2 regions of the Photobacterium sp. BZF1 genome follow, and region 2 is predicted to be linked to the other one. Evidence: predicted binding sites of a transcription regulator. Region 2 holds the regulator's gene; the other holds the start of a gene.
The links. The regulator CRP, encoded in region 2, controls carbon source genes, mostly activating them, when cyclic AMP is high. The targets are predictions, from matches to a motif close to TGTGANNNNNNTCACA.

Region 1: rppH (RNA pyrophosphohydrolase) is a predicted target of CRP. The motif match lies at 3,342-3,357, and genes of this name have one in related genera.

Annotation. Positions count from the first base shown of each region.
Region 1 covers NZ_JACSOF010000077.1:20,862-26,366, forward strand. Annotated here, with positions in the region: gene BIZ37_RS17385 (hypothetical protein) at 216-464, shown strand; gene BIZ37_RS17390 (NADP(H)-dependent aldo-keto reductase) at 719-1,753, opposite strand; gene BIZ37_RS17395 (DUF6482 family protein) at 1,930-2,232, shown strand; gene mutH (DNA mismatch repair endonuclease MutH) at 2,259-2,927, opposite strand; gene rppH (RNA pyrophosphohydrolase) at 3,509-4,027, shown strand; gene ptsP (phosphoenolpyruvate--protein phosphotransferase) at 4,055-5,505, shown strand, end outside.
Region 2 covers NZ_JACSOF010000050.1:20,512-26,016, forward strand. Annotated here, with positions in the region: gene astD (succinylglutamate-semialdehyde dehydrogenase) at 1-817, shown strand, start outside; gene BIZ37_RS13015 (DUF1338 domain-containing protein) at 859-1,656, shown strand; gene BIZ37_RS13020 (hypothetical protein) at 1,764-1,952, opposite strand; gene crp (cAMP-activated global transcriptional regulator CRP) at 2,144-2,776, opposite strand; gene BIZ37_RS13030 (OsmC family protein) at 3,047-3,451, shown strand; gene BIZ37_RS13035 (phosphoribulokinase) at 3,551-4,420, opposite strand; gene BIZ37_RS13040 (YheU family protein) at 4,527-4,748, opposite strand; gene BIZ37_RS13045 (hydrolase) at 4,942-5,505, opposite strand, start outside.

The sequences.
Region 1 (5,505 bases), on a different contig from region 2:
TTACCGGAGGAACTGATATGCAAAGTAGTATCTTGATGTCGCACACCTGTTCATTCGGTGATACCTGCGCCAAACCAAATCATTAACGGCAATCCGCTGTGTAAATGGGCCGCGGATTTCTGTCGCGGCTAGTTAAGTTTTGCTTATGTTGTCAGCCTGAACGGCAGGATCTGTGTCCCTCTTATTAACTATTAAATTAATTGGAGAGCACTATTATGCGCCACTCAGTCTATTTACGCCTTGCAGTCTTTCTTGTTCAACTCGATGTCAAACGTGAGGACGCGCTATGGCGGCGAGAACACCGACGTATTCAAATCAACTTGCCATATCACCTATCAGAGCACTTGCTCAAAGATATGGGGATAGATAAAGACCACCGTATCTCCCAAGATCTCTTGGCGACATCAGCGGGTCGTAAGGTGCGTCATTTGAGACGGGAGTACAAATCTAGACTTGTCACGTAACGCTTCCCCCGTAAATCGCTTGCGGGGGGAAGGAAATATGACCAACTGTTAGCAACAGGTATCAGCCGTCACGGCTTGTAACATTTACCAACGCTTTGCGACGAATGTGGCCTAGAGCCCATGGGGAGGCTTAGGTAAAGTAGTCGGGCATCAACAAAGGTGTCTACCTAAGTTGGTTGAGCTAATGTTTTTCGGCCCCCGTATTACGGGGGCTTTTTTTTGTCTTCAGTTTGCTGTTGACAGCGATGGTTGGCTTACGGACAAGGGTTGGAGTATTGGATTCCGACTTCTTGAAGATCCTGCAGAACGTCTTCGGTCAACGTGACATCTAGGCTGTCGATGTTGGCGTTAAGCTGCTCAAGGGTCGTTGCCCCGATGATATTGCTGGCAACAAAGGGGCGCTGGTTGACGAAGGCCAATGCCATTTGGGCCGGATCCAACCCATGCTTGTGCGCAACGTTGACATAGGCTTCGGTGGCAGCAATGCCCTGCGGCTTGAAATAACGTGAGAAACGCTCGAACAAGGTACAGCGTGCGCCTTGTGGACGAGCACCATTGAGGTATTTACCACTGAGGGTACCGAATGCGAGCGGTGAGTAGGCTAGTAGTTCGACCCCTTCATGGTGGCTGATTTCCGATAGTCCCACTTCAAAGCTGCGGTTGAGCAGGTTATAGGGGTTCTGGATAGTGACAACCCGTGGCAAATTGTGTTTTTCTGCCAGACGCAGGAATGACATCACGCCCCACGGGGTCTCGTTGGACAGGCCGATGTAACGGATTTTTCCAGCCCGGACCAATTCGTCCAATGCGGCGAGCGAGTCGGTCAGGGTGACCCCGGAATGATCTTCCTGGTATTGGTAGTTGAGCTGGCCGAAGCAGTTGGTTTCGCGCTGTGGCCAGTGAATTTGGTACAGGTCGATATAGTCGGTTTGTAGCCTGTTGAGGCTAGCTTCAACGGCATCATGGATATTGCGCCGGTCGAGAGCCATCTCAGGCCGGATATACGGCGTATTCCGCGGCCCCGCCACTTTAGTTGCCAGCACCACTTTGTCCCTGTTACTGGTCTTTTTCAACCAGTTACCGATATAGGTCTCAGTTAATCCTTGGCTTTTAGCGTTGGGGGGAACGGGATACATTTCTGCGGTATCGATAAAGTTGATCCCGCGTTCAAAAGCCAAATCAAGTTGGCTATGGGCCTCTTGCTCGTTGTTCTGTTCACCGAAGGTCATGGTACCGAGGCAGATTTTGCTGACCTCAAGGTTCGAGTGTGGGATCTTGTGGTATTTCATTAGCCCTCCTTGGACTCAGCAGATGTTCTTTTTTCGACTATAGCGCGAGTACAATAGTGTGAGAAGTCCCACAACACCCTTCCGAGTCTCTATCCTGACCTTGCTGGGATAATGATTGTGACCAATAGTTAAGCTGTATTGGGCTGTTTTATTGGGCAATGTTGGGGAGAGGCAAAATGAAGCTGTCACAGCTTAAGCACTGGACAAAAGCAGGTAATGGGGCCATCCCTGCGTGTATTCTGACGAGTTATGCCGGTTGCTCCGATTACTTGATAGAGGTCGAGTATAAACATCACCTTGAACCACTAAAGACCGATGGCGGCGAGATGGTTAAGTTCCAGTCGATTGAGCAGGCGGGGGATCTACTGCGGCCTCTTGGGATCACCAGTGTGACCCTCAGGATTATCGATCCCTATGATGAGTTCTCGCCGGATGGCCAGGTGGCTAGTTGCCGTGAGGATATGACAATCGCACTCTAGGACAGAGCTAAAGCATCAGCCGTTGGCTAAAGGATAAAATACTTTTCCAGCAGGCCTGCCGTAAACTGGGTCTTGAGGTAGAAGCCACGCGGCAGGGTTTTGATCGGCTGGCCATTGGCACCATAGGCTTCTGTCAGCGCTTTGCTGTTGGCCGCTTTCGGGCGTAACTGTAGCACTTCGCCGTGACGCGCTGTGATTTGTTCAACCTGGCCTAGCACTATCATATCCATCAATTCTTCCCAATCTTGCCGGAGCTGCTGTTCCTCCTCTGGCGATGGGCTCCATAACAGTGGCGAGCCGACATGGCGATCAGCTAAAGGAATATCCCGTTCACCTTCAACCGGGATCCACAGTACACGGGCAAGTTTGTGGCGGATATGGCTGTTTTCCCAACGTAAGCCGTGTAACCCAATCAGAGGGGCAACACAGACAAAAGTCGTTTCTAATGGCTTGCCATGATACCCCACCGGAATTGTCTTGAGCTCAATGCCAAGTTCGGCAAAGTCGGGTACCGGCTTGCTGCCGGCTGTGGCGCCGAGGTGCCATTCCAGCAGTTGCCCCACCCAGCCTTTATCACGTCGAAGATCGGGGGGAACGGTGATATTTGCCATGTTCGCCAGCTCACCGAGGGTCATCCCGGCCAGTGCATTGGCTCGCGTCAATAGTTCCTGTTCTGTCTTCGGCGTCGGTTGCATGGTGTCTACCTTGTTTGTGGCAGGCGATCCTACCATAGCTGCATCCGAGGATCCTATTATCTAGTTATCCACAGCTAAATGGGCGAAAAAACTTTATTTGGTTGAATATGTGTTTTTATACAGGGGTTGGTTGCTAATTTGAGCAGTTGTGTGATGGTTTTTTGAGTGGTTGCTGCTTTTTGATGTGGATAAAATGATGGCTGGTTGATCTTTGACCGATCTAAAGTTGTGGCAGAAATGATCTTGTCACAATGGAGTGTGAACATTAATGAAATTGTAATTAACCTATGTTTATAAAGGTTTTTTTATTTGGTTGAAATGGTTTTTTATGGCATGTCTACTATCAAGTATGGAACAGTAACCCGCGGGATTGACGGCTTCTTCACAATTCTATCCACAGAAATCGTGTATAAATGTGGGCTGGGTCTCATTGTGGTGTTTATAAAGTAGCCAGAAGTCAAAAGTTATCCAGATTATGAGGCTTGGCTAGGAAAATAGAAGGATAAATAACAATGTTTGTTTACCCATTGGGTTGTCTGTGAAAAAATCACTATTAATAGAGATTTAATTGAGGTCGTCCAGTGATTGATGGCGATGGGTACCGCCCAAATGTGGGTATTGTGATCTGTAATAGCCATGGCCAAGTATTCTGGGCTCGACGATATGGACAACATTCCTGGCAGTTTCCGCAAGGTGGTATAGACGAGGGTGAGACGCCTGAACAAGCTATGTACCGGGAACTCTACGAGGAAGTAGGGCTAACCAAGAAGGATGTACGTATTGTGGCGTCAAGCCGCCATTGGCTTCGCTACAAGTTACCCAAGCGACTGGTGCGCTGGGATTCTAAGCCAGTTTGTATCGGGCAAAAGCAGAAATGGTTTCTGCTCAGTCTAGAGTGCGATGAGTCAAAGGTGAATATGCAGCGTGGCAGCACGCCTGAATTCGATGGTTGGCGTTGGGTCAGCTATTGGTATCCGGTGCGTCAGGTTGTGTCCTTCAAGCGAGATGTTTATCGCAGAGCATTAAAAGAATTTGCTGCCATAGCCATGCCTTTTAAAGAGCGCAAAGAACGAAAAAAGCGCCGGGGCAAACGCGGCTAGGCCAGTTGGTAGGGAGCGGGGCGGATTATGCTGACGCAACTAAGAGAAATTGTTGAAAAGGTGGCGACTGCCCCGAGTCTGCTTGATGCCCTGGAACAACTGGTGATCAGCACCTGCAAGGCAATGAAAACCGAGTGTTGTTCGGTGTACATTGCTGATCAGCAGCGACAGCGTTTTACCTTGATGGCAACCAAGGGGCTAAGAAAGCCCCACCGTCATGTCGGCCTGCCTTTTGGGCAGGGCCTGGTGGGATTGGTTGCCGATAGGGCCGAACCAATCAATGTCGCCGACGCGCGCCATCACCCCCATTTCAAACATCTTCCCGGGATCGGGGAAGAATCTTTCAGTTCCTTTTTTGGTACCCCTATTATTCACCAGCGCCAGGTCTTGGGTGTGTTGGTTATCCAGCAGCGTGAGCAGCGTGAGTTCGATGAAAGCGAAGAGTCGTTCATGGTTACCCTGGCGGCGCAGCTGGCAGTGTTGCTGGCCCATGCCAAGGCGCAGGGGATGTGGCCGGATCAACATAATGGCTTGCATTTGGTTGGTTCAGCGGCATCGACCGGTGTCGCGGTTGCCCGTGCTTGGTGGGATGATAATCAACCTCGGTTAGAGTTGGTCTCCCCTGCCTCCTGTTTGGATCGGGAGGGAGAGCAAGAACGGCTGAGTATTGCCATCGAACTGGCGAGTGCTGAATTCCGTCGCCTGCGCAAGCGCTTCGATAGTGAGTTGCACAAAGAAACGCTGGCGATTTTCGACTTGTTCAGCCACCTGCTCAATGATCCCATGCTGCGCAAGGACTTGTTCCACAAGATCGCGGGGGGGGATTTGGCCGAGTGGGCGATTCGCCAAGTGGTCGAAACTTATTCTGCCCGTTTTGCCAACATGGAAGATGCCTACCTCAAAGAACGGGCTCAAGATATCCGTGAACTCGGACAGCGGCTGCTGTTCTTTTTGGCTAACGAAGAAGTTACCGAGCATGCTTGGGATGAGCCGGTGGTGTTGCTGACCCGCGAGTTGACTGCGGCCATGCTAGCCAGTGTGCCACGCGATAAATTGGCTGCCGTCGTTTCTCAAGAAGGGGCGGCTAACTCCCATGCTGCGATACTCTCAAGGGCGCTTGGGATCCCTGCGGTAATGGGTGTTGATTTTGTACCGGAGAAAATTCATAACAGTCAGGTTATTGTTGATGGCTACCGGGGCGATCTTCTGGTCAACCCAAACCGCCATGTGCTGGCTGAATACCTTCGCCTACAGAAGGAAGAGCAAGAACTAGCCGCCGTGGTTGAAACCGGACTGGATAAACCGGCGGCGACGCTGGATAACGAGCGGATCAATATTTTTCTCAATGCCGGTCTCAGTGCCGATACCAGTATCGCAGTTAACCGGGGGGTTGATGGCGTGGGTTTGTACCGTACAGAGGTGCCTTTCTTGCTGCAGCGTAGTTTCCCTTCTGAGGAAGAGCAAACCCAGCAATACCA
Region 2 (5,505 bases):
TGGTTTGCTGTTTACCGGCAGTGCCAATACCGGTCACTTGCTCCACCGCCAGTTTGCCGGGCAACCGGGCAAGATGCTGGCGCTTGAGATGGGTGGCAATAATCCAATGGTGATCTCCCGTCACTATGGCGAGTTGGATGCTACTGTCTACACTATTATTCAGTCTGCCTTCATTAGTGCTGGCCAGCGCTGTACCTGCGCCCGCCGTCTCTACTTGCCACATGGTGAGGAAGGGGATCGTATCTTGGCGCGTTTGCTGGAACTGACCCGCCAGATCCGAGTGGGTGGTCAGTTTGATGAACCGGCCCCATTTATGGGGGCACAAGTCTCGGTCCAGGCTGCTGATAACATTATGCAGGCCCAGTCGCAGTTGCTTGAGTTAGGTGGTGAGGCACTATTGCCTGCAACCCGTGGCCAAGGGGCGATTGTGACCCCAGGGATCATCGATGTCAGCCAGATCGCTGAGTTGCCGGATGAGGAATACTTTGGTCCTTTGCTGCAGGTTGCCCGTTATCATGAGCTGGATGATGCGGTGGAGAAAGCCAATGATACCCGCTATGGGTTGTCTGCCGGTTTGGTTTCAACCGATGATAGCGAGTGGCAATACTTTATCGAGCATATCCGTGCCGGGATTGTGAACCGCAACCGCCAGTTAACCGGGGCCAGTGGTGATGCGCCATTTGGCGGACCGGGAGCATCTGGCAACTTACGGCCAAGCGCCTATTACGCGGCAGACTACTGTGCGTACCCGATGGCATCGATGGAAGGTGAGCAGACTGAGTTACCTGCCCAGTTATCACCGGGCATCACGCTTTGATGGCCGTCAATCATTCACCAGCCAAAGAGGATAGCGAGCACATGGAAAGGGTAGAGCAACTATTTTCCGGGTTGTGGCAGGATTATATCCAGCGCCTGTGCCCGTCAGCGGCCCAGGTACATGATCTGCTGACCGAAGAAGAGCCGCTGCTCAATGACCATATTGCGCTGCGGACGTTTAATTTGCCAATGGTCGGCCTCGACCGTTTGGCAGCCCCGTTCATCGCGATTGGCTACAAGCCTTGCGGCCGCTACAAGTTCGAGGCCAAGAAACTGTATGCCGAACACTTCGAGCACCCCAACCCGTTAGCTCCTAAAGTGTTTATCAGTGAATTGATGGTCGGGCAGTTCAGTTCTTTGCTGCAGCAAACGGTCAGGGATCTGGTTAACCAGGTCCCCGAGCAAGCGATGCATGATCCGGCCTTCCTCTATGGCGGGCGGTTATGGGATTTGGACTACGCGACCTATGAACTGTTGGCAGCAGAGAGCGAGTATGCCGGCTGGTTAGCTGCCCATGGCTTCGGCGCCAACCACTTTACAGTGAGCATTAACCAGCTTGAGCAATTTACCGAAGTTGCCGAGGTCAATCACCTGCTGCGCCATAACGGCTTCGAGATTAACAGCGGCGGTGGTGAGGTCAAAGGTAGCCCCGAGGTGATGCTTGAGCAGTCGTCGACCATGGCCGACAGGGTGGAAGTAGGCTTTACCGATGGTGTCTATACCATTCCCGGTGGCTTCTATGAGTTTGCCAAGCGCTACCCGAAAGAAGACGGTGAGCTATATACCGGCTTTGTCGAAGCATCGGCAGACAAGATCTTCGAAAGTACCGACGCCAGTTAGCCACTCTTTTACCGGTTCGGTTTTTCACTGGGAACAAAAAGGCCGACGGCAACCATTGCCATCGGCCTTTTTAATATTTGGTCCCCATAGGCCTGAACTTAACGGTTTTAATGCTTGAGGCTGTCGAGCGGGTAGCCCAAATGGGATTCCGGCGTGTGGCGCTTCACCTTTTCGTGCTGTTCAAGGTAATGGCGACTGTCACTGAACCCGGTCATTTCAATAGTATCGGGCAGGGGCGAAATAACGCCGCGATGTAAGTGGTGGGTGCTATGCGGTGAAAAGCGTTCGATGTCCATACCGGTATTCCATTACAGGTGATGAGGTTGATATGCACAATGTAGCACCAAGCGAGCCAGATACAAGCATAAAAACAGTGATGCGGTAGACAGTAATGCCCTGAAAGCATGAAATGGGAGCGCTGCGGGTAATAAAAAAGCCGCACAGGGCGGCTTTTAGATATTGGTGTGTATTACGGAGAGCTAACGGCTTAGCGCGTACCGTAAACAACAATTGTTTTGCCGTGGGCAGAAATCAGGTTCTGCTCTTCCAGCATCTTCAAGATACGACCTACAGTCTCACGGGAACAGCCAACGATTTGGCCGATTTCCTGACGAGTGATCTTGATTTGCATACCGTCTGGGTGGGTCATTGCATCTGGCTGCTTAGCCAGATTCAATAGAGTCTGTGCGATACGGCCTGTTACGTCCAGAAATGCCAAGTCACCAACTTTCTGGCTTGTCACCTGTAGGCGGCTAGCCATTTGCGCAGATAGGCGCATTAGGATGTCTGGGTTTACCTGGATAAGCTGGCGGAATTTCTTGAAAGAAATTTCTGCGACTTCGCAAGGGGTCTTAGCACGAACCCAAGCGGTACGCTCTTGGCCTTCTTCGAATAGGCCTAATTCACCGATGAAGTCACCTTGGTTTAGGTAAGACAGGATCATTTCCTTACCTTCTTCATCCTTGATCAGGACCGCAACAGAACCTTTGACGATGTAGTAGAGCGTCTCTGCTTTTTCACCCGCGTGGATCAAAGTACTCTTTGAAGGGTATTTATGAATGTGGCAATGGGAAAGAAACCACTCTAGAGTTGGATCTGTTTGAGGTTTACCTGGAACCATATTACTAACTTCCTCTGCGTTTGTTGCCCAACAACGACGTCCTTCAAAATGCGGCTGGGCCTAACCATAATTAGTTCGTCGTTTAGGATATTCAGTCAACCGCTGGGCTGCAAGCTCACGTGAATAATTAGTTCAGATTTTATCTTTTTTCGGCGCGCTTTTCTTGATATTGATCTATGTGAAAAGGCCATTTTGTAGTCATAAGTGTGCACATGATCACACAGTTGCTAACAAGTGCCGAAACCCCGTAAAAGTTGTAAGGAGAAAGCAATGCAATCACGAGTGAAATGGGTCGAAAATATGACCTTTCTTGGACAGTCAAATTCCGGTCATAGCGTGGTGATGGACGGGAATGGTGGCGAAAAAGCGCCAAGCCCAATGGAACTGGTTTTGATGGCTGCGGGTGGATGTAGCTCGGTGGATGTGGTTGACGGACTCAAGTCAGCAGGCCAGAAAATTACTGGTTGTGAAGCGCAAATCAACTCGGTGCGCCGTGAGCAGGCCCCGCGTATTTTCACTACGGCCAACCTGCACTTTGTGGTCACGGGGATGGGTCTGGATGAAGTCATCGTAGCCAAGACGGTTGCCGACTCGCTTGAGAAATACTGCTCGGTATGCCTGATGCTGGGTGAAGGCGTCGAGATGACCCACTCGTACGAGGTGGTGGAAGAGTAATTCGGCGGCAAAAGATGGCGATGGGCCAGAGGCAATGGGAAAATCACGCCTATCGCCTATCGCCTATCGCCTATCGCCTATCGCCTATCGCCGGCGCTCTTACCCAATCTTTCCTGTATCAATCAGCTGCTGGATCAGCGGCCGCATAATCAACTCCATCGCAAAGCTCATTTTGCCGCCGGGCACCACGAGGGTGTTATGGCGCGACATGAATGACCCTTGGATCATTGACAGCAGGTAAGGGAAGTCGACATTTTTGATGCCTCGGAAACGGATCACCACGAAACTTTCATCCAGGCTAGGGATGGCCTTGGCACTGAATGGGTTCGAGGTATCGACCGTCGGGACCCGCTGGAAGTTGATATGGGTGCGGGAGAATTGCGGGGTAATGTAGTTGAGGTAATCGTCCATCGAGCGCACGATTGACTCCATTACGGCTTCGCGGGAGTGACCACGATCCCGAGTATCTCTGACGATCTTCTGGATCCATTCGAGGTTGACAATCGGCACCATGCCGATGAGCAGATCGACATGCTGGGCGGCATTGACCTCGCCATCGACCACACCACCGTGTAGGCCTTCATAGAATAGCAAGTCAGTATTTTCAGGCAGAGTTTGCCAAGGGGTAAATGTCCCTGGCATCTGGTTATACGGTACGGCTTCGTCAAACGTGTGCAGGTAACGGCGGAACTGGCCGCTACCGTCTTCGCCATATTGGCGGAAGAAAGTTTCCAGCAATGGGAAATCGTTGGCTTGGGGGCCGAAATAGCTGATATGGCGGCCTTGTTCTTTGGCCTTGCGGATTTCGACGTCCATTTCCGGACGGGTGAAGCGGTGGAAGCTATCACCTTCAAGCCAGGCAGCATTGATGCTCATCATATTGAACATCTTACGGAATGCTTCGGAGGTGGTAGACGTTCCCGCCCCCGAGGACCCTGTTACTGCAATAATGGGGTGTTTTGCAGACATGACAAACCCTGTCGTTAACATTAACGGAAAGAGTTATTAACAGGGCTGGGCGGTAAGGTCAAGCCAGGATGTCAAAAATGCCGGGTCTACAGAGTTCGGGGCAAGGTTAACTTTGGCCCAATTGGCGTTTGGATTTGATATCGATAGTCTCGTGCAGTTCGGAATACACAATCACCGCTTCACCGCTTTGCAGTTGCTTGCGTACCCGGTCAACCTTGGCGGCCAGTGACAACTCGCGCTCGCCATAGTCAGTCCCTTCGCGCAATACGAAATGCTCGATAATGTTAGTCAGGGTATCAGGGTCAAGGTCTTGCCAGGGGATGTTCATGGTTACGGCTTTTCTGTATCGGATGGTAAGGGCAATTATATTGGCAAATGCATCAGTTGTAGAGGGGGAAAGCGCAAGGCCAGCGGCTAGCGGCGAATGGCCCCTGGAAGAGCACAGAGCAAGAAGCTTGATCTCATTAGCGCTTTAGCTAAATCTTTGTATCGCCTATCGCCTATCGCCTATCGCCTATCGCCTATCGCCTATCGCCTATCGCCTGTTTAAACCACTCCGGTACCGTCTTCTCGAGCCAGAAATCCGGCTGGCGCCATGATCCGGTGACAAACCCGACATGGCCGCCGTATTGGCAGAGATCGTATTGGATGTGTGGCGGCAGCGGTTCTGTGGGGATCACCGCCTCGGTCATGAACGGGTCGTCCTTGGCATGGATCACCCTAAGTGGAACGGCCACGTCAGCAAGGCGGGGCAGGCCACTGCAGCGCTGGTAATAATCGGCGGCATCTTTGAAGCCGTGTAGCGGCGCTGTGACGTGTTCGTCAAACTGCCACAGGGTTTGCAGTTGCCCTGCGACTTCACTTGATACCGGCATATCACCAGGCAGGGCTGCGATTTTCCGGCTCAGGTTACGCTTCATCGAGCCGAGTAGGTATTGCTGGTAGATTTTGGAGAATCCCTGCTGGATCCTTTCCGAGCAGGCAGCGAGATCCAACGGCGGAGAAATCACCTGAGCGGCGGAGAGTTCGGAGTGCTCCCCACTTTCTGCTAGGTAGTTCACCAGCATATTACCCCCAAGCGACAC